Regions from separate parts of the Sphaerisporangium sp. NPDC049003 genome, predicted to be linked through region 2. Evidence: riboswitches for the same ligand, from Rfam matches in the RefSeq annotation. Region 2 holds a riboswitch; each other region holds the start of a gene.
The links. A riboswitch is a leader RNA that binds a small molecule or an ion and turns the genes downstream of it on or off. The one in region 2 is predicted to bind thiamine pyrophosphate.
Positions count from the first base shown of each region.

Region 1: another riboswitch for thiamine pyrophosphate. It lies ahead of thiO (glycine oxidase ThiO); the one in region 2 lies ahead of tenA (thiaminase II).
Region 3: another riboswitch for thiamine pyrophosphate. It lies ahead of ACGFIV_RS12350 (cytosine permease); the one in region 2 lies ahead of tenA (thiaminase II).

Region 1 covers NZ_JBICTU010000010.1:104,671-112,212, reverse strand. Annotated here, with positions in the region: gene pknB (Stk1 family PASTA domain-containing Ser/Thr kinase) at 1-204, opposite strand, end outside; gene ACGFIV_RS13435 (thiazole synthase) at 278-1,066, opposite strand; gene thiS (sulfur carrier protein ThiS) at 1,140-1,340, opposite strand; gene thiO (glycine oxidase ThiO) at 1,337-2,638, opposite strand; TPP riboswitch at 2,634-2,746, opposite strand; gene ACGFIV_RS13420 (FAD-dependent oxidoreductase) at 2,885-4,054, shown strand; gene ACGFIV_RS13415 (Rv2175c family DNA-binding protein) at 4,104-4,478, shown strand; gene thiE (thiamine phosphate synthase) at 4,456-5,094, shown strand; gene ACGFIV_RS13405 (polyprenyl synthetase family protein) at 5,265-6,332, opposite strand; gene metF (methylenetetrahydrofolate reductase [NAD(P)H]) at 6,576-7,514, shown strand; gene ACGFIV_RS13395 (GNAT family N-acetyltransferase) at 7,522-7,542, opposite strand, start outside.
Region 2 covers NZ_JBICTU010000001.1:267,256-274,797, reverse strand. Annotated here, with positions in the region: gene corA (magnesium/cobalt transporter CorA) at 1-733, shown strand, start outside; gene ACGFIV_RS01445 (Hsp20/alpha crystallin family protein) at 1,157-1,600, shown strand; gene ACGFIV_RS01440 (MerR family transcriptional regulator) at 1,664-1,975, shown strand; gene ACGFIV_RS01435 (zinc-binding dehydrogenase) at 2,123-2,689, opposite strand; gene tenA (thiaminase II) at 2,819-3,514, opposite strand; TPP riboswitch at 3,507-3,619, opposite strand; gene ACGFIV_RS01425 (XRE family transcriptional regulator) at 3,667-4,821, opposite strand; gene ACGFIV_RS01420 (hypothetical protein) at 4,808-5,638, opposite strand; gene ACGFIV_RS01415 (glycerophosphodiester phosphodiesterase family protein) at 5,762-6,676, opposite strand; gene ACGFIV_RS01410 (adenylosuccinate synthase) at 6,813-7,542, opposite strand, start outside.
Region 3 covers NZ_JBICTU010000009.1:127,845-135,386, reverse strand. Annotated here, with positions in the region: gene ACGFIV_RS12370 (arginine deiminase) at 1-395, shown strand, start outside; gene ACGFIV_RS12365 (ATP-binding protein) at 378-812, opposite strand; gene ACGFIV_RS12360 (PAS domain S-box protein) at 965-2,851, opposite strand; gene ACGFIV_RS12355 (methylated-DNA--[protein]-cysteine S-methyltransferase) at 3,032-3,595, shown strand; gene ACGFIV_RS12350 (cytosine permease) at 3,486-4,892, opposite strand; TPP riboswitch at 4,883-5,009, opposite strand; gene ACGFIV_RS12345 (rhodanese-like domain-containing protein) at 5,034-5,366, opposite strand; gene ACGFIV_RS12340 (DNA-formamidopyrimidine glycosylase family protein) at 5,456-6,334, opposite strand; gene ACGFIV_RS12335 (LCP family protein) at 6,481-7,542, opposite strand, start outside.

The DNA of each region.
Region 1 (7,542 bases), on a different contig from region 2:
CTTGGCCTCGCCGATGAACCGCCGTACGAAGTCGGGGTCCTCGGCCAGCGATCGGTGCATCACCTTCAGAGCCACCGTGCGGTCGAGCCGGATGTCCAGGGCCAGGTAGACGGCGGCCATCCCACCCCGGGCGATCCGGGACTCAACGCGATAGCGCCCGTCCAGCAGCCGCCCTACAAGGGGGTCCGCAACCGTCGTGTCCACGGGAGTGAGTTTACGGGCGGTTTGCCAGGGGGAGGGCAAGCACATCCCAAACCGATGCCGACATGTTTTCCCGTCAGGAAGGCGTTGATGGCTCTCCGCCGACCGGTTCGACGGCCGGCGAGGACGCCTCAGCGTACCGGCGCCGGGGTATCCGGCCCGCCAGGCGCGCCCTACGACCCGCCGTGACGGCGTCGCGCATAGCCCCCGCCATCAGGCCGGGCCTGCGGGCCCGCGTCACCGCGCTGGCGAGCAGGACCGCGTCGCATCCGAGCTCCATCGCCAGGGCCGCGTCGCTCGCCGTGCCGATGCCGGCGTCCAGGATGACAGGGACGCCCGCCGCCTCCACGATGAGCTCGATGTTGTGCGGGTTGCGGATCCCGAGCCCCGAGCCGATCGGCGCGCCGAGGGGCATCACGGCCGCGCACCCCGCCTGCTCCAGCCGCCGCGCGAGCGCCGGGTCGTCCCCGATGTAGGGCAGCACCACGAATCCGTCGGCCACCAGCCTCTCGGCGGCGTCGAAGGTCTCGATCGGGTCCGGCAGCAGGGTGCGCTCGTCGCTGATCACCTCCAGCTTCACCCAGTCGGTGCCGAGCGCCTCGCGGGCCAGGCGCGCGGTCAGCACCGCCTCGCCGGCCGTGAAGCAGCCGGCGGTGTTGGGCAGCACCCTCACGCCCCGGTCGCGCAGGACGTCGAGCACCGACCCCCGCGAAGCCGGGTCCAGGCGCCGCATCGCCACCGTGGTGATCTCGGTGCCGGACGCGGCCAGCGCCTGGTCCAGCACCTCAAGGGACGGGGCGCCGCCCGTTCCCATGATCAGGCGCGAGCGGAACTTCTCGCCGCCGAGGACCAGCGCGTCGTCCATGGGGTCCGCGTCGACGGTGACGGGGCCCTCACGCCGCTCGCCGGTCGCAAGGACGGGGCTCGTGTCTCGCCGGTCAGCCACCCTGCACCGCCGTGAGCACCTCGACGCGGTCGTTCTCGCCGAGCGGGGTCGACTGCCACGCGCCCCGCCGCACGACCTCGTCGTTCAGGGCGACCGCGACCCCGGCGACGGCCGAGGTCAGCGTCTGGACGGCCTGGGCGACGGTGGTGCCGGGGGGCAGGTCGTGGGGGGAGCCGTTGATGGTCACTCTCATCGCGCTTCCGGGGCGGGAGACCCCGGCCGGCGGCCGGGGGAGGAGCCCCGTTCCTCCTTCGTCCATCGGTGAGGGCCGGTGATGTCCTTGTGCCGCGCCCCGCCGAAACGCAGGGGCGAGCAGATCGCCGCGAAGGCCGGGCCGGGCCGTCCGGCCGGATCGTGGCCGGGAGGGAGCCCCCCTTCGTGGCCGGGGCCGGCGTCCGGGGCCGGCTCCCCGGCGTCCGGAGCCAGTTCCCCGGCGACGAGGTCGGCGGTCAGGGGACAGAGCAGGACGCCGCCGCGGTGGTGGCCGGTGGCCAGCACGAGCCCCGGGAGCGTGGTCCGCCCGATGACCGGGAGGTTGTCGGGGGTCCCCGGGCGCAGGCCGGCGGACAGGCCGGTCACCTCCAGCTCGGTGACGCCCGGTACGAGCTCGCGCGCGTCGCGCAGCAGCTCCCACAGGGCTCCGGCGGTCACGCGGGTGTCGAACCCCATCTCCTCCTGGGTGGCCCCGAGCACGATCTCCCCGTCGCCGCGCGGCACCATGTACGCGCTGGACCCGTGGACCACCCCGCGCACACAGCGGCCGAGGAACCCCGGAGCGCCGCGCAGCCGCATGATCTGGCCCTTGACGGGGCGCACCGGCGGGAGGACCTCCGGAGGCAGGCCGTCCAGGGATCCCGACCAGGCTCCGGCGGCCAGCACCACCTGGTCCGCGGCGATCGCCCCGCCGCCCGCCAGCCGTACCCCGCGCACCGCGTCGCCCTCGACGGCGAAGCCAGTGACGCGGTCGGCGACCATGCCCACCCCCCGGCGCGAGAGCGCGGCGAGCAGCGCGGCCGTCACCCGGCGCGGATCCACCCAGGCGTCCCCCGGAGCGAGGACGCCGCCGCGGACCGAGGGGGCGAGCATCGGCTCGGCGCGGCGGCACTCGCGCCCCGTCAGGCGTTCCACGGGGAGCGAGAGCTTCTCCATGAAGCCGGCCAGTTCGCCGAGCGCCGCGAGGTCGTCGGCGCCGAAGGCGACGTCCAGGGTGCCGTCGGTGCGGTAGTCGACGTCCATCCCGGACTCGCCGGCCAGCTCGGCGGCGAAGCCGGGCCAGCGGGCCAGGGACGCGAGGCCGAGCCGGAGCAGGGGCTCCTCGGTGTAGGTGACCTCGCTCACCGGGGCGAGCATCCCCGCCGCCGCGTGTGAGGCGCCCGAGCCGGGCGCCGGGTCCACCACGGTCACCGCGTGCCCGCGCTGGGCGGCGCGCCAGGCGACCGACAGGCCGATCACACCCCCGCCCACGACGACCACGTCCGCGTGCGTGTCCACCAAAGGTCCCGCTCCCTTCGCCGGCATGATCCGGATCAGGTTTCTGGCGGTCGAGGGCCGTGAGCCCTCCTCTCAGCCCGGTCTCGCCGGACTCCCGCGCGTGCTGACGACACCAGCCTATTCCTGCCTCCGTACGACTTGCGCACCTGCTTGAGTGTTCTCATTACTGCCTGTGCGCGATAGTGAGCCAATTCGTTACCAAATCGCCGTTGGCGAGTTACCCGGCTGGCCGCTTAGGGTCAGGATGTGAATCATGTCGTGGTGGTCGGAGCCGGACTGGCCGGCGTGCGGAGTGTCGAGGCGCTGCGGGCGCGCGGGTACCGAGGACGCGTCACTCTGGTCGGAGATGAGAACCATCGCCCCTACGATCGTCCCCCCTTGTCGAAGGCCGTGCTGCTCGGCGACCTGGATTCCACGGTCGTCGACTCCGACCTCGGCGCCCTCGACGTCGACCTGCGCACCAGCGTGTCGGCCAAGGGCCTGCGCCACGGCGCGCTGGAGACCACGGAAGGCGAGCTGGAGTACGACGGCCTGATCATCGCCACCGGCGCCTCGCCCATCAGGCTGCGCGGCGAGGGCGCCCAGCACGTGCTCCGCACCATCGACGACGCGCTCGCCCTGCGGGAACTGCTGGTCCCCGGCGCCCGCGTGGTGGTCGTCGGCGCGGGCTGGATCGGCGCCGAGGTCGCCACGGCGGCGCGCCGCGCCGGATGCGAGGTGACCGTCGTCGAGGCCGCCCAGTCACCGCTGGCCGTCGCCCTCGGCACCGAGGTGGGCGGGCGCACCGTGCCCTGGTACGCCGAGGCGGGCATCGACCTCAGGCTCGGCACGATGGTCGGCTCGGTCGACCCGGGCGGCCTGACCATGATGGACGGCTCGTGGATCCCCGCCGACGTGGTGGTGACCGGCGTCGGCGTGCGGCCCACCGTCGGGTGGCTCGCGGGCTCCGGCGTGGAGATCGACAACGGCGTCGTGGTCGACGAGCACCTGCGCACCTCGATGGAGGGCGTGGTGGCGGTCGGCGACTGCGCGAACTGGTGGTCACGGCGCTTCGGCCGCCGCATGCGCGTCGAGCACTGGGACACCGCGCTGAACGCGCCCGAGACGGCCGTGGCCACGCTGCTGGGCGAGACCGCCGTCTACGACCCGGTCCCCTACTTCTGGTCCGAGCAGTTCGGCCGCATGCTGCAGTACGCCGGCCACCACGACGGCGCCCGGCTGGTGCTGCGCGGCGATCCCGCCACCGACCGCAAGTGGGCGGCGTGCTGGCTGACCGACGACCACCGGATGGCCGCTATTCTTACCGTCGACCGTCCCCGTGACCTGGTGCAGGGCCGCCGTATCGTCGAGGGCGGGCAAAGGCTCGATGTGGATCGCGCGATGGACCCCTCGGTACCCTTGCGTGACTGCTTGTGACCCCCTGTGGGGTGTTTGAGAAGAGGCACGACGTGGTAGTTGTGGTTCCGTGACGCTTTCTGTTGCGCAGATCGACCGGGAAACCGACCAGTTGGTGGGAGAGTGGCTCCCCCTCACGGAAGTGGGCAGGCGGCTCGGGCTGAGTGCCGGGCGTGCCAAGCAGCTTCTCAAGGACAAAAGGCTCATCGGAGTCCGGCGGGGCGGATCCGAGCCGGAGGTCCCCGCGGCCTTCATCGCCGGAGACGACGTGGTGAAGGGCCTCCCAGGGACGCTGACGGTCCTGTCCGACGCGGGCTACGACGACGTCGAGGCCCTGCGGTGGCTGTTCACCGCCGACGACTCCCTGCCGGGGGCCCCGATCGACGCGATCGTCGCGGGCCGCCACACCGAGGTGAAGAGGCGTGCCCAGGCGCTCGGTTTCTGACGCCAGGCTCTACCTCTGCACCGACGGGCGCCGCCGCCAGGGCGATCTAGACCGGTTCCTCGACGCCGTCCTCGCGGGCGGTGTGGACATCGTCCAGTTGCGCGAGAAGGGCCTGGAGGCCCGCGAGGAGCTCGCGCTCCTTGAGGTGTTCCGCGCGGCCTGCGACAGGCACGGGACCCTGCTCGCGGTCAACGACAGGGCCGACATCGCCTACGCGGCGCGTCCCGACGTGCTCCACCTCGGGCAGGACGACCTTCCCGTGGCCGTGGCGCGCGAGCTGCTCGGGCCGGACATCCTGATCGGGCGGTCCACCCACAGCGACGCGGAGGCGTCCGCGGCGGCGGCCGAGGAAGGCGTCGACTACTTCTGCTGCGGGCCGATCTGGCCGACGCCGACCAAGCCCGGGCGTTTCGCGCCGGGGCCCGGCCTGCTGAAGCACGCGGCGGCGCTGGACACCGACCGGCCGTGGTTCGGCATCGGCGGCATCGACCTCTCCACGCTCGACGAGGTGATGTCGTACGGCGTGACGCGCGTCGTGGTCGTACGGGCCATCACCGAGGCCGACGACCCGGGCGCGGCGGCCGCCGAGTTCGCCCGCCGCCTCGCGGCGGGCTGACACCCCGGCTCACGGCGCCCTCGCGCCGCACCGACCCGAGCTTCGCGCTGCTGACCTGGGCCTTGCGTTACGGACCTGGGCCTTGCGTTACGGACCTGGGCCTTGCGTTACGGACCTGGGCCTTGCGGTGCTGACCCCGGCCTTGCGGTGCCGTACGGCCCGTCGTGGGCTCAGCTCCGGCGCGAGGTGGCGGCCACCGCCAGCTCGGCGAGGGCGTCGCGGGCCTCGCCGGTGATCGGCGCGCGCTCCAGCGAGCTCAGCGCGTCGTCCAGGTAGCGCTTGATCGTCTCCTCGCTCGCCGTCAGCGCCCCGGTCTCCTCGATGATCTCGCGAAGCCGCTCGACGCCGGCCGCGTCCAGGCCGGAGTCTCCGAGCAGCCGCCGCACGTCGGCGGCCTGCCCGTCGGACGCGGCCGAGAGCGTGCGGGCGATCAGCATGGTGCGCTTGCCCTCGCGCAGGTCGTCGCCCGCCGGTTTGCCGGTCTCCGCCGGGTCGCCGAACACGCCGAGGACGTCGTCGCGGAGCTGGAAGGCGATGCCGACCTTCTGGCCGTACTCCACGCACAGCCGGTCGAGCCACGGCTCCTGACCGCGCGCGGCGAGCAGCAGGCCGAGGCGCAGTGGCTGCTCCACGGAGTACTTGCCGCTCTTGTGGAGGGCGACCCTCAGCGCGCTGTCGAAGGTGTTGTCCCCGTGCGCCTGCTCCAGCAGGTCGAGGTACTGCCCGCACATCAGCTCCGTGCGCATGAGGTCGTGTACCGGCTCTGCCGCGGCGAGCGCCTCGGCCGGCAGGCCGCTCGTACGCCACATCTCGCTCGACCAGACCAGCAGCAGGCTGCCCAGGAGCACCGCCGCCCCCTCGCCGAACTGGACCGACGAGCCCCGCCAGCCGGACTCCTCGTGCATGGCCTGGAACCGCCGGTGCGCGGCGGGCTTGCCACGGCGCAGGTCGCTCGCGTCCATCACGTCGTCGTGGATCAGCGCGCTCGCCTGGAGCAGCTCCAGCGACGCCGCCGCGGTGTAGATCGCGGGGTCTTCCTCCCCGCCCGCGCCACGCCAGCCCCAGTAGCAGAAGGCCGGGCGCAGCCGCTTGCCCCCCGACAGGAAGTCCTCCGCGGTCGTCACCAGGGGACTCAGCTCGGGGGCGCTGACCAGGGGACGCTGCCGGTCGACGAACATCCGGAGGCGGCGGTCCACCTCGGAGCGGAAGGCGTCCGACAGGGCGAAGGAAGTGGTCATGCTCTGAGATTAACGGCCACACGAGAGCGCCCCGATTACCTGCCCCCGGTGTGATCTCGCTCATGGGGGAAAGAAGCGGCGTGGAGCTTGGGTGAGAGTGGGCAGCCTGTGAGCTTGCGAAGCCGGGGAAGACGTCGCACAACACGGCCGTGAACCCAGGTGGCCCTGTGCGACGCGAAGCCGGTCCAAGGAGCGCACGTTCACCAGGGGTGTGGGCCGGACCGGACCTGTAGCCTTGGGACCATGGCTCTGGGTCGTCCTTCATTCCTGCCCGACCGCGTTCCCACCGTCCGGGAGCTGCTCGCCTCCGGGGGGCGGTCGTTCTCCTTCGAGTTCATGCCGCCGAAGACCGATGAGGGCGCGCGGCTGCTGTGGCGCGCGATCCGCGAGCTGGAGGCGCTTCGCCCCACGTTCGTCTCCGTGACGTACGGCGCGGGAGGCTCCACCAGAGACCGCACGGTCGAGATCGTCGAGCGGCTGGCCCACGAGACGACGCTCACGCCGGTCGCCCACTTCACCGCCGTCGACCACTCGATCCGCGAGCTGCGCCACCTGATCGGCAGGTTCGCCGACGCGGGCGTGCGCAACATCCTCGCCGTGCGCGGCGACCCCCGCGGCGCCGACCCGCTGGCCGAGTGGGTCAAGCATCCCGAGGGTGTGCTGTACGCCGAGGATCTCGTGCGCCTCATCCGCCAGGCGGGCGACTTCTGCGTGGGGGTGGCCGCCTTCCCCTACCGTCATCCGAGGTCGCCGTCGATCGAGTCCGACACCGACTACTTCGTGCGCAAGTGCCGGGCCGGTGCCGACTACGCCATCACGCAGATGTTCTTCAAGGCCGACGAGTACCTCCGGCTGCGCGACCGGGTGGCGGCCCAGGGCTGTGACACGCCGATCATTCCCGGCATCATGCCGGTGACCCAGATAAGCACGATCGCGCGGTCGGAGCAGCTGTCGGGCGCCCCCTTCCCGCCCGAGGTGGCCGAGCGCTTCGCGGCGGTCGCCGACGACCCCGCGGCGGTGCGCAGCCTCGGCATCGAGCACGCCGCCGAGCTGTGCCAGACCCTCCTCGACGAGGGAGCGCCGGGCATCCACTTCATCACCTTCAACAAGTCGAGCGCCACCCGCGAGGTCTACCAGGCCCTGGCCCCGACGCCTGTGCCCACCCCGGTCCCCGCGGGCTAGCGGACCTCTACGTCAGGGGGCGCAGGGG
Region 2 (7,542 bases):
GACCATCGCCTACCTCGACCACGACGAGCTGACCGCCTCCAGTGAGATCATCGCCACCGGCGAGATCATGGTGTTCGTCGGCCCCGACTTCGTGGTCACCGTGCGCCACGGCGAGCACTGCCCGCTCGCAGAGGTCCGCGAGCGCCTTGAGGACAAGCCCAAGCTGCTGGCAAGGGGCCCGGCGGGCGTGCTCCACGCCATCGCCGACTTCGTCGTCGACAAGTACCTCTGCGTCGCCGACCTGATGCAGGCCGAGCTTGAGGAGGTCGAGGCCGCCGTCTTCGCCGACGTCAGCTCGCGGGACATCGGCCGCATCTACCAGCTCAAGCGCGAGATGATCGAGATGAAGCGCGCGGTGACGCCGCTCCAGACGCCGCTGGGCGCCCTGCCGCAGCGCCGCATGATCCCCTCCGAGATGCGCGAGTACTTCCGTGACGTCGTCGACCACCTCTCCCGGGTCTGCGAGCAGGTGGAGTCGTCGAACGAGCTGTGCAACTCGATCCTGCAGGCCGCGCTCGCCAGGTCCAACGCCCTGGCCAACGAGGACATGCGCAAGATCTCCGCATGGGTGGCCATCATCTCGGTGCCCACGATGATCGCCGGCATCTACGGCATGAACTTCAAGCACATGCCCGAGCTGTCCGCCATGTGGGGCTATCCCCTCGTGATCGGCGTCATGCTCGTCATCTGCTCCCTCCTCTACCGAGGCTTCCGCCGCAACAGCTGGCTCTGACCCTCCGCCGGCAATCCTGAAAGTCACATCGCTTCCGGCAGGCACCGGCGCCGGGCAGCCCGCCGTTGACGCTGCCGACCGCCCCGGGCACGCCCGAGGCGGTGCAGGTGTTCAACAACTACGTGCGCTGCGCTGGGCCGCCGCCTCCGACCGGACGGCCTTCACGTGGAACCGCGAGATCGCTCCCGGGGATGGAGTCACCATCGGCTTCAACGGCACCAGGGCGCCAACCCGGCTCCGACGTCCTTCCAGCTCAACGGTGCCACCTGCCGCTGACCTCCGCCTGCCCCTCCCGCCCCGGAGGGGCACGCGACACGGCTTCTCTCCAATCCCGATTAGGAGTTGCATGCATCGCTAGAGAGAGGTAACCTACAGCTGTAGTTAGAGATTTCTGCTACACCGACAAGCGAGGAGGTTCCGGAGATGCTGTTGACGTCGATCGACCCGTTCGTTCAGGAAGTCGAGCGCCAGTTTGATCGCCTCACCCGTGGCGCCCTCACTTGGGGAGAGGGAAGCGCCCAGGGGGCCATGCCGCTCGACGGCATCCGCAGGAAGGACGACGTGGTCCTGCGCTTCGATCTTCCCGGCATCGACCCCGACTCGATCGAGGTCACCGTCGACCGCGGCGTGCTCACGGTCACCGCCAGCCGCCATGAGGAGCTGTCGGAGGACGATCGGCTGTTCGTGCGCGAGCGCGTCATGGGCACCTTCACCCGGCGCGTCTACCTCTCCGAGCACCTCGACATCGACCGCGTCGACGCCGCCTACCACAACGGGGTGCTGCAGATCCGCATCCCCGTGCTGGAGAAGGCCAAGCCACGCAAGGTCGAGATCCAGCGCGGCGACACCAGGGCGATCCGCCCGTGAGGTGACCGCGAGCGATGGGCCGGTGCCGCTACGGGCGCCGGCCCGTTCACCATGGAGGCACACATGTCCAGGTTGCCCATCGACGACAACCACGCCCCGCTGTACTCCATGGGCCAGGTCGCCGGCATGCTCGACGTCCAGCAGGCCTTTCTGCGCCGCCTCGACGAGTTCGAAGTGGTCCGCCCGCAGCGCTCCTCGGGCGGCCAGCGCCGCTACTCGCGCGCCGACATCAACCGTGTCCAGTACGTCGCGGAGCTGACCGGGGAAGGCATGACGCTGATCGCGATCCGCCGCATCCTGGAGCTGGAACAGCAGGTGAAGGCACTGAAGAAGGAGCTGGAGGCGACACGCCGGCTCCTGCCTCCCAAGGAATGAAACCTGGAAAGGCATCGGTGGGCCGCCCGATCACCACGTGTGACGGGCGGTCCTCCGTGGTGGTGTGGGTGGCGGTCATGGCGGTTCCTCGTGTTTCGGGTGGGGGAGGCAAGCGCGTTCGGCCGGTGGCTGTGGCAGGGACGCGCGCTACGGGGTCAGCACGATCTTTCCGGCGACGGTGCCGGACTCGGCCAGCCGCAGAGCGTCGGCGATGCGGGTGAGCGGCAGCCGCGCGGCGATCTGGGCGGTGACCTCACCGCGCTGGAGTGCTGCGAAGACCTTGGTGAGGTCGGCGCGCAGCCGGGACCTGAACCGGTTCTTGGCCAGGGCCCGCCCGGCCCAGACGTTGAAGAAGTAGGCGCGGCGGCCGTTGGGCAGCACGTTCCACAGCCACACCCGGCCGAGCAGCTTGAGCACGGGCCACTGCTTGGACCCCTTGTCGTCCCGGGTGGAGGCGCTGCCGTAGGAGACGAGCGTGCCGCCGGGCGCGAGCAGGCGCCAGGAGTCGACGACGCCCGGCCCCCGACGTGGTCGAAGACGGCGTCCACCCCGCCGGGGGCGAGCTCGCGGACGCGCGCGGCGACGTCCCCGGTGCGGTAGTCGACCGGAAGGACGCCGCGCTCCCGCAGGGCTCTTCAGGATGTAGCTGTCCCGGATGTGGAAGTCGACCCCGCCCTGCTGTTCACCGCCGAACTGGACGACCTCCCGGCCCACTGACCACACCCCTACCAGAACGGGCCCGTGCACGGTTACCACGCCCACCCGATGCGCCGCCTCCGGACCGATCCGGGCGCTTCTTGCCAGGGTGCCCCGTCCTTCTGGAGGGCGCCCGCGCTGTCCCTGTCAGATGGGCCAGGACTCCTGGTGCCAGGCGGCGTTCCAGAACATCCACTCGTAGCGGGATGTGGTGACGAAGTGTTCCCGGGCTCGCAGGCGCTGGCGCTGGGTGGCCTCTTCCCCGGCCCGGTCGGTCAGGGCCACCACTCGGCGGACGACGCTCTGGAAGGCCTCGTCGCCGTAGGTGGCGATCCAGCGCCGGTAGAGAGGGTCGGGAGACGACTTGGCCAGCAGCGCCTCGCCGACGCGGGCGTAGATCCAGTAGCACGGCAGCACCGCCGCGAGGCCGTCGAGGAACGACCCGCCGTACACCGTGGCCAGCAGGTAGCTCGTGTACGCCCGGGTGGTCGGGCCCACCGGTAGGTCCGCGGCCTGTGCCGGGGAACCGCCGAGCTGGGCCATGAACTCCGCGTGCATCTCCTGCTCCGCCGCGATCGCTCCCACCGCGTCGCCCGCGAAGGCCCGTACGTCGTCCTCGGTCGGCGCCTTGGCCGCGCACAGGGCCAGTGCCCGCGCGTATTCCCGCAGGTAGTGGGAGTCCTGCACCACGAAGTGCCGGAAGGCCTCACGCGGCAGGGTGCCGTCGACCAGCCCGGTGATGAACGGATGGTCCAGGATCGCGGTGTAGATCGGCTCGATGGCCTCCCACAGCTCCTCGCTGTACGGGCGCGCATGCGAAACGGCCGGCTCGAACGTCGTCATCGGAACAGACTCCCTACGCCGGCATGACCCGGTCAGGTTCGAGCGGTCTGCGGCCGCTCCGGCCGCACTCTCAGCCCGGTGCGCCGGACTCCCGCGATGTCGTGGTCGAGGCTAACGCACCCCCTTGCCGCGACGGTTCAGGGGGATCGCCATCAGGGGACGATCACCAATTTGGGGCGTTGGTCGCGGATGCCGAGTAGCTCTCTTACGCGGGGGAGCGGCCAGGCGAGCTGGGTGGCGAGCCTCGCCATGGTGAGGTCGGTCTCCGCCGACGCCAGGTCGAAGGCCTGCCGCAGGAGGACCGGGTGCTCTCCCGGGTAGCCGGTGATGGGCTCGCCGGCGAAGCCCGGCTGGTCGCGGAGGGCGCCGAGCCGCTGGTACGCCCGGCTGGCCGAGGAATCGGAGAGCAGGCCGACCTCGCGGCAGCGGTAGAGCAGTGAGCTGATCGAGACGCCCCACACGTGCTTGAGCTCGGCCAGCCGCCGCAGGTCGAGGCGCCGGGGGAGCTCGGGCAGGATGCTGTCGCGCGGGGTGAGGAACTCGGCCGCGAACGTGTCGGCCTCGCGCTCCTGCTGGACGTCCCCGGCGGCGGTGTCGCCGTGGAGGACGAGATGGCCCAGCTCGTGGGCGGCGGTGAAGCGGTAGCGGTGGATGTCGTCGAAGCGGTTGGCGGTCAGCACGACGATCGGCCGGGGCAGTTGCGAGGTCGAGAAGGCGTCGACGGTGGTGGCGTCCTCGTCGGGCGGGGGGAGCACCACGACGATGCCGTGGGCCTCCATGTGGCGGACGAGATGCGAGATCGGCCCTGTGCCGAGCCCCCAGTGCCGTCGCAGCTCGCGGGCGGCGGCGGCCGGGTCGCGGGGCAGCTCCACCCCCGAGTGGACCTCGCCGCCGGAGAACCCCGGAAGGTCGACGTGCGGCAGCCGTACGCGCTTCTCCAGCGCGTGGGTCAGCTCCCAGACCTGCTCGACGAACGCGACGGCCTTGGCCCGCTGGTGGACGCGGGTGGAGCGCAGGCTGCGGAAGTGGGCCATGGACCCGTCGAGCTTGGCGTGCGGCCGGCCCGACAGGAAGAACGCCAGGGGGACGCCGAGGGCGCCCGCCAGGCGCGGGATGAGGTCGGGCCTGGGGTGGGTCATGCCCGTCTCGTACTGCCCGACGGCCGCCGGGGTGACCCCCACCCGCTCGGCGAGGTCCTTCTTGGTCATGCCCGCCAGCCGTCGCGCCTGGGTCAGCCGCGCCTGGTCGAAGCCGTCGGCCACCGCCTGCGGAGTCGGTCTCCCACGGTCGGTCTTACGGTCGCTCATCGGCGTCGGCGATCGGCTGGTCGTCGGTGGGCTCGCTGTTCACGGGGAAGATCATCGCATTCCGGCGCTCGACCGCGGGACGGCGGACGAGGGTGAGGTCGGGCTCGGCGCCGCGGTCGAAGCGCTCGGCCACGTCGGGCTCGGCCACCGGCAGGCCCTGCGACACCCACGGCAGCGCGGTGAGCAGGGGGATCTGCTCGCAGTGGAGCCAGTGGATCCGGCCCATGTCGTCGATCAGCTCGGCCTCGCCCCAGTAGAGCTTCAACAGGCTGGCCTGGGCGTTCGCGGCGTAGGCGACCGGGATCAGGCGCGTGTCGGCGGGGAGCTGCGCGAGGAGGGGCCGCGCCGCGGTCAGCTCGTCGAGCTGGGCGTCCTCGTCGTCGCTCGCGAGCGCGAGGTCGAGCACCTCCTGGTGGTAGGTGGTCGTGGGGCCGAAGCGGGTGAAAAGCTCGCGGACGAGCGCGGAGACCCGCCCGTCGCTGACCCGCGCCTCGGTGATCGGCGTGGTGTCGTCCTCGGCGTAGCGGAAGGGCAGGAGCAGGTTGCCGTTGAGCACGACCAGGTGGTGGGGCGAGCCGTACGGCCTGACCACCTGGAACCCCGGGTCGTTCTTGAAGCCGTCGACCAGGGCCTCGTAGCGGCGGGCCATCAGGGTGGAGCCGTACGCGTACCGTTTGTCGCTTCTCGATGACTTCTGGGCGTCCTGGGCGTTCCCCGCGGCCTCCAGGAGGGACGCGGCGAGCTGCCCCCGGACGGACGCGGCGCGCTCCCCGAACCGCTCGGCCGCCCAGCTCGAAATCTGTGGCTCCCCGTGCATTGGTGACCTCCCGTACGCGGCGTCCTGACACCAGGTGATCGATGCTGCCACTTCAGTTCTTCGCACAATACTCCCGCGAGCACTCCAGTTGATGTTGTGACTCGCCGGAAAGGGGCAGAAGTGTCAGGCGGGCGCGTGGCGGAGGGCGGCGGCGGGCTCGGGGAGGGGGAGGCCGCGCTGGGCCCAGAGCTCGCGCATCCGGTCGGGGTAGTCGGTGACGATACCCGCGACTCCGAGGTCGATCATCAGGGACGCCTCCTCGACGTCGTTGACCGTCCACACCGCGACGGGAAGCCCCGCCTTCGCCGCCCGGGCCATCAGCTCCTCGCCGACCAGCACCCGGTCGGGGGACAGCGTGGTGGCCCCGATCGAGGCCGCCGCGGCGGCGATGTCGCCACCGAAGTCCTCCTTGTAGCGGAGGCCGAGCCATTCGGGATCGAGCGTCGCCTTCTCGACCAGGGCGTAGCGCGTGGCCACGAGATCGCGGGCGACGCGCAGGACGCGCCAGTCGAAGCTGAGGATCGCCGCGCCGTCCAGCCGGTCGTGCCGGTCGAGCTCCGCCACGACCAGCTCGGTCAGCCGCCGGGGGTCGGCCGAGAGGTCGGGCCGGGTCGGGTCGGACTTCAGCTCGACGTTCAGCCGCACGCCGTCGGCGCCGTACGCGCTCACCAGCCCGAGCACGGCGCCGAGCGTGGGCATGCGCGTGCCGGGGATCGGGACCTGCGTGCGGACGAAGCGGTCGGCCTCGCCCTTCGGATGGCGCACCCCGACGTCGAGCGTGCGCAACTGGGCGAGCGACAGGGAGCGGATGGGCTTGCCGACGTAGGGGAACGCGGGGTCCCCCGGCGTCGCAGGCACGGTGTCCGCGCTGGTCACGGCCGACACGGTCAGATCATGGGTGAGCACGAGCTGCCCGTCGGCGGTCAGCGCGACGTCGAACTCGATCGCGTGGACGCCGAGCTCAAGCGTGTAGGCCATGCCCGGGAGGGTGTTCTCCGGGCGTAGGCCCCGTGCCCCCCGGTGGCCGTGTATCTCCACCTGCACAATGGCGCACCCTATCGCTCACCTGCCTCGACCGCGTCCAGGCGGGGGCCGCGCTCCTCGCCGGCCTCTCGCTCCGACCCCTGCGGCAGCGACGGGACGGGCCGTCCGCGGCCCGGACGGCCCGCTCGCCTCAGACCAGGGGACGCAGGGAGAGGGTCTGGGTGCGGCCGGGGCCGACGCCGATGGCGGAGATGGGCGCACCGCTCAGCTCCTCCAGGGCCCTCACGTAGTCCTGGGCGTTCTTCGGCAGGTCGTCGAAGGACTTCGCCTCGGTGATGTCCTCCTGCCAGCCGGGCAGCTCCTCGTAGATCGGCTTGGCGTGGTGGAAGTCGGTCTGGGTCATCGGGATCTCGTCGTGGCGCACCCCGTCGACCTCGTACGCGACGCAGACCGGGATCCGCTCCAGGCCGGACAGCACGTCGAGCTTGGTGAGGAAGAAATCGGTCACGCCGTTGATCCGGGTGGCGTACCTGGCGATGATCGCGTCGAACCACCCGCAGCGGCGGTTGCGGCCGGTCGTCACGCCGTACTCGCCGCCGGTCGTGCGCAGCCAGTCGCCCATCTCGTCGGTGAGCTCGGTCGGGAACGGGCCCGAGCCGACGCGCGTGGTGTACGCCTTCAGGATGCCGATCACCCGGGTGAGCCGGGTCGGCGGGATGCCCGAGCCGACGCACGCGCCGCCCGACGTCGGCGAGGAGGACGTCACGAAGGGGTAGGTGCCGTGGTCGATGTCGAGCAGGTTGCCCTGGCCGCCCTCCAGCAGCACGACCTTGTGGTCGTCCAGCGCCTTGTTGAGGATCAGGGAGGTGTCGGCGATGTGCGGCTTGAGCCGCTCGGCGTACCCGAGGTACTCCTCAAGG
Region 3 (7,542 bases), on a different contig from region 2:
ACGTGGACACCGTGGTCATGTATCCGCCGGTGGCCTACTCACTCCAGGCCTACACCGTGACCTCGATGGAGAACGGCGAGCTGCGCGTGTTCGAGCCCCGCCCTTTCCTGGAGGCGGCGGCCCAGGCCATGGGCATCGAGCGGGTCAAGGTCATCGACACCGGGCTCGACCCCGTCACCGCCGAACGCGAGCAGTGGGACGACGGAAACAACACGCTCGCGCTCGCCCCGCGGGTCGCGGTGGCCTACGAGCGCAACGTGGAGACGAACGCGCGCCTGGAGGCCTCGGGGGTGAAGGTCATCCGTATTGCGGGCAGCGAACTAGGAAGCGGCCGGGGCGGCCCGCGCTGTATGTCCTGCCCTATCAGCAGGGAACGTCTAACCACACTCGCGTAGGGCGCCCATTTCGGGTGTTCTGACTTGCGAATTAAGGACAGCGACCGGGGCATGGAGGACCGCCCACACCGTGGTCACGTCACCGTCATGGCGTACGCCCCAGCGCACGGCGAGGAACTCGACGATTCCGAGCCCCCGCCCGCCGAGCGAGGAGAGGGTCGGCCGTCCCGCGCGGGGCTCCGTGGCCGCTCCTCCGTCGCTCACCGTGACCTCGAGATGTTCGTCCGCCCAGTCCCAGGTGGCCATGATCTGGCCCGATGGCAGCGGGTGGGCATGACGCAACGCATTGCTCAGCAGTTCGCTCACCACAAGAACGGCGTCTTCCACCGCGGCGGCGAACACTCCCCATGCCTCAAGATCGGCGCTGAGACGCTGGCGTGCGACGGCGACGCTGGTCGGCGCATACGGCAACAGCACGACGCCCTCACTTCCCCGTTCTCCTGCATTTCCCCCTGAGGAAAACACATCCCAGTACGACCGAAATGCCCCGTTCGATGGTTCTGGAAACCGTGCGGCGATCATTGCTTGTGCAGATTCGACACTAGATGAGTCCAGCCGTGACCTGCCCGTTACCGGTTCGGTGTGTCGGATCCGATATAGGCCGGTGCGGTGCCCAGGATGAATCTCATTCGGGTGCCCCCGCCGAGCCGCGAATGGGCGGTCACCTCGCCGCCCTGGGCGCGCGCGAGGCTGCGTGCGATGTAAAGCCCGAGCCCCACGCCGCCGAACCTGCGGCGGTCGCCGCTGTCGGCCTGGACGAACCGTTCGAAGACGCGCTCGTGGTCGTCGGGCGCGATGCCCACGCCCTCGTCGTCCACCACGAGGACGACGCGATCGCCCTCGGCCCACGCGAGCACGCGGATCAGCCCGCCGTCCGGCGAGTACTTGAAGGCGTTCTCCAGGAGCTGGGCGAGCAGGATGTCGGTGGCCAGCGCGTCGCCGTCGACCAGGGGAAGGTCGCGGGGGATGTCCACCTCCACGCGATGCCGGTCGGACAGGACGGGCATCCCCAGCGTGGCCGCGCGCACCCGTTCGCCCAGGTCGAAGCTCTCCACCCGGACCTTCAGCTCCTCGGCCCCGGCCCGCGCGCCGAGCAGCAGGTGGTCCATGAGCTGCCCCAGCGCCCGGGCCCGCTCCGCGATGGTCCGCACGGCGGAGCGGCGCTCGACGTCCGACAGCTTGTCCCAGCGCGCGTCGAGCGTGCTGGCGAACCCCTGGACCACGGTGATGGGCGTGCGCAGTTCGTGGCTGGTGGTGGCGAGGAACAGGTCCTTGGCCTCCTCCAGCTCCTTGGCGCGCGTGACGTCACGGAAGTCGACCACGATCTCGGCGGTGTCGTTGATCTCCGCGCTGACCACGTCCAGCCAGCGACCGCACGGAAGCTGGGTGGTGAGCTTCTCCCCCGGCGCGGGCAGCGGGAACGGCGGCCGGTCGCCGATCACGTCGTCGGCCCGCACCCCGGTCAGCTCCTCGGCCGCCGGGTTCCACTGGCGGACGTACCCCATGCCGTCGAGCACCGCGATGCCGTCCGCGCTGGCGTCGACGACCGCCCGCTCGTGAGCCCGCTGCCGCACGGCCTCCTGGTACGCCATCGCGTTGGCGAGCGCGATGCCGGCGTGCCCGGCCAGCAGCTCAAGCAGCTCAAGCTCGACGTGGCCGGCCTTGCGCTCGGCGAACAGCGCGTACAGCGCCCCGTACGGCCGGCCGCCGACCGCCGCGACGCCGAGCGCGATGGTGTGCAGGCCGGGCAGCTGCGACCAGATCAGATCGTCGAGCACGGCCTGGTCGCCGGTCTCCAGCAGGACGGTCTTCCCGGTCCGCAGCAGCTTGCCCACCAGGCTCGTCCGCAGGTCGGCGGTCGCGCCCCGGAGCCTGTCGGGCAGCCCGTGCGCGCTGACCAGCCGCAGGCGGTCGTCCTCGATCAGAACGAACCCGCCCGCGTCGGCCCCGGTCAACTCGGTGAGGCTTCCCGCGATGCGGTCGAGGACGGATGACAGCTCCAGCTCGGCGTTGATGTCGCCCACCACGTCGGTGAGCCGCCGGACGAGCCTCGCCCTGCGGGCGCCCCGGTCGCGGGCCGCCGAGTCGTTCTCCAGGGAGTGGTAGACGCTCACGTAGCCGAGCAGCGCGCCGGCCTCCGAGCGCAGCGCGCTCAGGTCCACGCCCACGTCGACGAGCGAGCCGTCGCTGCGCAGGCGCTTGGTGCGCAACGAGACGGGCCCTCCCGTGCGGACCCGTTCCAGCACGGCGTTGTGCTCCACCACCAGCTCGTCGGGGACGAGCGGTGCCCTGCGCCCGGTCATGTCGCCCGCGGTCCAGCCGAACAGGCGCTCGGCGGCGGGGTTCCACAACAGGACGGAAAGGTCACGATCGAGGGCTACGACGGCATTCGGGGAACTCGCGAGGACAGCACGGGCAATGCCGTCATCGGCGTTCTCTACCCTGTCGTCACTCATGACCCCCATCGTGCCCGTTTTTGCCCCCGCGTCTTGGCACTTTTGATGTACGAATAGTCGCATTCGTCGGGACTGTACCCTCTCGGGGTCTTCTACGGCGCGCGGCGCGTGGCCGTCGCGGCCGGTGGGACCCTCCGCTCCTATACGCTGCCTGGTAGCGGGACCGGGAGGGGTGCGGCCATGTCGACAGGGGATCTCGAAGCCCTCGTGCGGGTGACCGCTCCCGGCTATGTGGGCGAGACCCCACCCGACGTCGCTTTCGGGATGACCGACACCCCCGTCGGGCGGCTGGCGCTCGCCGTCACCGTGCGCGGCGTGGTCGCGTGCAGCTACGAGAACGAGCACGTCGTCTTCGCGCGCATCACCCGCGAGATCGGCTCGTTCATCGGGCCCGACCCGCGGCGCCTCGATCCGATACGCCGTGAGCTCGACGCGTACTTCTCCGGCAGGCTCAGGGCCTTCACCCTTCCCGTCGACCTCCGGCTGGCCACGCCGTTCGCGCGTACCGTGCTCCAGATGACGATGGCCGTGCCCTACGGAAGCGTCACGACATTTCCCGAAATCGCCGAGCGCATCGGGCGGCCCCAGGCGCTACGCGCGATAGGCAACGCGCTGACCGCCAACCCGGTCTGCGTCATCGTCCCGTGTCACCGGGCGATCGAGTCGCAGGGGCATCCCGGAGGCTACGCCGGAGGCCTCGCCGCCAAGCAGTTCCTCCTCCGCCTCGAAGACCCCGCCCGCTGAACGCCTGCCCGAGCAGCGTCGCCAGCGCGGCGACGACGAACGCGGCGAGCGCGGCGTTCATCCAGACCTGCCGCTCGAAGCCGATCGCGCCTCGGAGCGCCGTCCAGACCGAGTCCCACCACGCCACCGTCGGCGTCGCCGTGACCAGCCAGTACGCCACGAAACCGAGCACCCACGGCACGACCATCCCCCACCGCGAGGGCGCCCCCGCCGAGGTGTCCCACCTGGCGGCCCCGCCGAGCAGGAAGTAGTCGACCACGAGGACGGCGAACATCGGGACGAAGACCGCGCCGATGACGCCGAGGAACGCCCCGTAGGATTTCACGTCGGCGAAGAGCGCGATGACGGTGGTGAGCACGCCGACGACGATCGAGAAGACGCGCCGGTCCACCCTAGGCAGGAGGTTCTGCAGGGACATCGCCGTGGAGTAGACGTTGGCGAACGACTGGTCGGCCTCGCGCAGCACCAGGATTCCGAAGAACAGCCCCCCGAGGGGCACCGCGACGAAGGCGTCCCACACCCGGTCGGGGTCGTTCCCGACCAGGGCCAGCGCGAGGACGCCGATGACCAGGCACGCGACCTGGGCGATCGTGTAGCCGCTGACCACCCCCGCGAAGGCCGCCCGCCCGGACCGCGAGTGCCGCGCGTAGTCGGCCGCCACCGGCACCCAGGAGACCGAGAGCGCGATCACGTAGTCGACGGCCGGGGCGAAGGCGTTCCAGTTCCCGCCTCCGAGGGTGGGTGCCTCGCGCAGCAGCGCCACCGCGAGCCACACCATCGCGACGACCACCCCCGCCGTCACGAACCGCCGGAGCAGGCGGATCGCCCCCAGCGGCCTGATCGTCAGGGCGATGGTCAGCAGCCCCGCCGCCACCACCCACACCCAGTACGGCACCGCGTCACCGAAGATCGCACGCGCCCCGGTGGCGATCACCCACAGCTCGAAGGCCCCCCAGCCGAGCATCTGCACGACGTTCAGGACCGTCGGGACGTACGAAAGCCTGGCCCCGAACAAGCCCCGCAGCAGCACCATCGCCGGCGCGCCTGTGCGCGCGCCCGGCACCGCCGCGAGGCCGACCATCACGGTGCCGATCAGGCTTCCGGCCACGGCCGCGAGGACGGCCGCGCCGAGGCTCAGCGGGACGTCGCCCAGCGGGTTGATCAGGTAGAGGGCCCCCGAGAAGCCGAGGAGGCTCACTCCGAGGTTGGCCCAGAAGGCGCCCTGGTCGAGCAGGCCCAGCGTCTTCGGGGGGGCCTCGTCGAGTGTCAGGGGGACCTCGCCGACGGCGGACGTCATCGCACGCTCCCTACGCCGGCATTACCCGGACAGGTTCATGCGGTCGGCGGCGCGCCCAGTGTCACTGGGAACCGCCCTCTCAGCCCGGTTGCGCCCGAGCTCCCGCGGTATGGATTTTGACCGAATTATTACACTCCGCCGCTAGGCGACGAAGGGCTGCCCCCCGTTTTCGGCCACCATCGGACGGCCGGCCGCGGCCCACGACTGCATGCCGCCACCGACGTTGATCGCCTCTCGGCCCACGTGGTTGAGCCACGCCGCGGCCCTCGCGGACCTGCCTCCGACCCGGCAGACGACGTAGACCGGCACGCCGGCCGGGACCTCGTCGACCCTCTGCTGCAGCGCGCCGAGCGGGATGTGGACGGCCGCCGGAGCGTGCCCCGCCAGCCACTCGTCGGGCTCGCGCACGTCGAGCAGGAAGACATCGTCGGGTACGGCCTTGGCCTCGATCTCAGGGACGTTCATGCCGTTCATTGTCCCCGCTCTGCGAGCTTTCCGTCCGCTAACGGAGGGTTGTCATTACTGACCGAGCGTTGATTTCTCCCCGAGAAGGCCCCGGTGGGCTATTTGAGAAGGCGGGACAGCCTGCGGTCGGCTAGCGGCTTCCCGCCGGTCTGGCACGTCGGGCAGTACTGCAGGGAGGAGTCGGCGAACGACACCTCCCTGATCGTGTCCCCGCACACCTCGCACTGCTGCCCGGCACGCCCGTGGACCCGCAGACCCGACTTCTTCTCGGTCTTGAGATCCTTCGCGGCGATGCCGCGAGAGCGCTCGACGGCCGCCCGCAGCGTGCTGACGATCGACTCGTGCAGGCCCGCCACCGCGTCGTCGGTCAGCGACCCCGCGATCTTGAACGGGGACATCTTGGCCACGTGCAGCACCTCGTCGGAGTAGGCGTTGCCGATGCCGGCGATCACCTTCTGGTCGCGCAGGAGCCCCTTGATGCGGGTGCGGCTGCCGCCGAGGATGCCCTTGAGCACGTCCACGGTGAACTCGGGCGCGAGCGGATCGGGGCCGAGGCTCGCGATGCCGGGAACCTCGCCGGGGTCGCGGACGACGTAGACCGCGAGCCGCTTCTGGGTGCCCGCCTCGGTGAGCTCGAATCCGGGCTGCCTGCCGTCGTCGCCGGGCGCGAACCGCACGCGGGCCGCGAGGGGGCCCTTGCCGGGACGTACGGGCTTGGCCCCGGAGAAGTCGTCGCGCCAGCGGAGCCAGCCGCCACGGGCGAGGTGGGTGATGAAATGGAGCCCGTCGCAGTCGAGGTCGAGGAACTTGCCGTGACGGGCGACACTCGTCACCGTCAGCCCTGCCAGCGAGGTCACCGGCGGGTCCACGGTCTTCAGCGCCTGGAAGGCCACCACGTCGACGGCGGCGACCGGGCGGCCGACGGCCCGTTCGCGCAGGAACTCGGCGAGCGACTCCACCTCGGGAAGCTCGGGCATGCCATCACACTAACCGCTCGCGAGGACCCGCGACGCGCGCCTGAGCTGTACCCACAGCGCGCGTCGCGCCTGCTCCTCGCCCCGGCGCGCGCCTGCTCCTCGGCTCGGCGCGCGTCCGCCCCCTCGGCTCGGCGCGCGTGTCGCGCCTACTTGGTGAGGACGTCCTCCGGCACCGGCTTGTCCTCGGCCAGGGCCTTGAAGAGCCGCAGAGCGCGCTCGGTGTCCCACTTCACGACGGAGGCGCCGTTGATCGTGGGCAGCGAGCCCACGGGCACGGCGGTGGCGATCGGATCGCCGCTCATCGCGAGCCCCAGCGACAGCATGTCGAAGGCTCCCGTGCCCGGGTCGACCGCCACCGAGTCGGTCGCGCTCATCGCCAGCGGGATCGAGCGGAACGGGTTGACCAGGACGCCCGGGCTCGCGGCCTTCTTCACCACGGCGCCGAAGAACTGGCGCTGGCGCTGGGTGCGGTCGAAGTCGGGCAGCGCGCCGGTCGCGCGGGTGCGGACGTACCCAAGGGCGGTGCCGCCGTCCATGTCCTGGCAGCCCTTCTTGAGGTTGATGCCGGCCTTGTGGTCCTTGATGTTCTGCTTGACGCAGATGTTGACGCCGCCGATCGCGTCCACGATGCCGACGAAGCCGCCGAATCCGATCTCCATATAGTGGTCGACACGGATGTCGGTGACCTTCTCGACCGTCTTGGTCAGCAGCTTGGGGCCGCCGAAGGCGTACGCGGCGTTCAGCTTGTCGCTGCCGTGCCCGTCGATGGGGACGTAGGAGTCGCGGGGCAGGCTGACGAGGGTGGGCTTGCCGCCGCCGCTCGGGATGTGCAGGAGCATCATCGTGTCGGTGCGCTTGCCGACGGCACGGCCGGTGGCGAGCTTCTTGCGCTGGGCGGCCGTCAGCCCGGCCCGGCTGTCGGAGCCGACCAGCAGCCAGTCTTCGCCGGGGGTGGCAGCGGGACGGCCGTCATAGTCGGTGAGCGACTCGACGCTGGTGATGCGGGAGTTGATCCAGAAGAACCCGACCAGGCCGAGCACGAGCAGCACCACCAGCAGGATCACGAGGATCCTGACCACCAGACGGCCCGTCCGCCTCGGGCCGCGGGCCTTCGGCTCGGCGGCCCCGGGGCCGCCGGACGGATGCGTCTTGGGCGTCTCCGGGCTCGACAGGGGCCGGATCGGCGCCTGGCCGGACCGCGGCTTGCC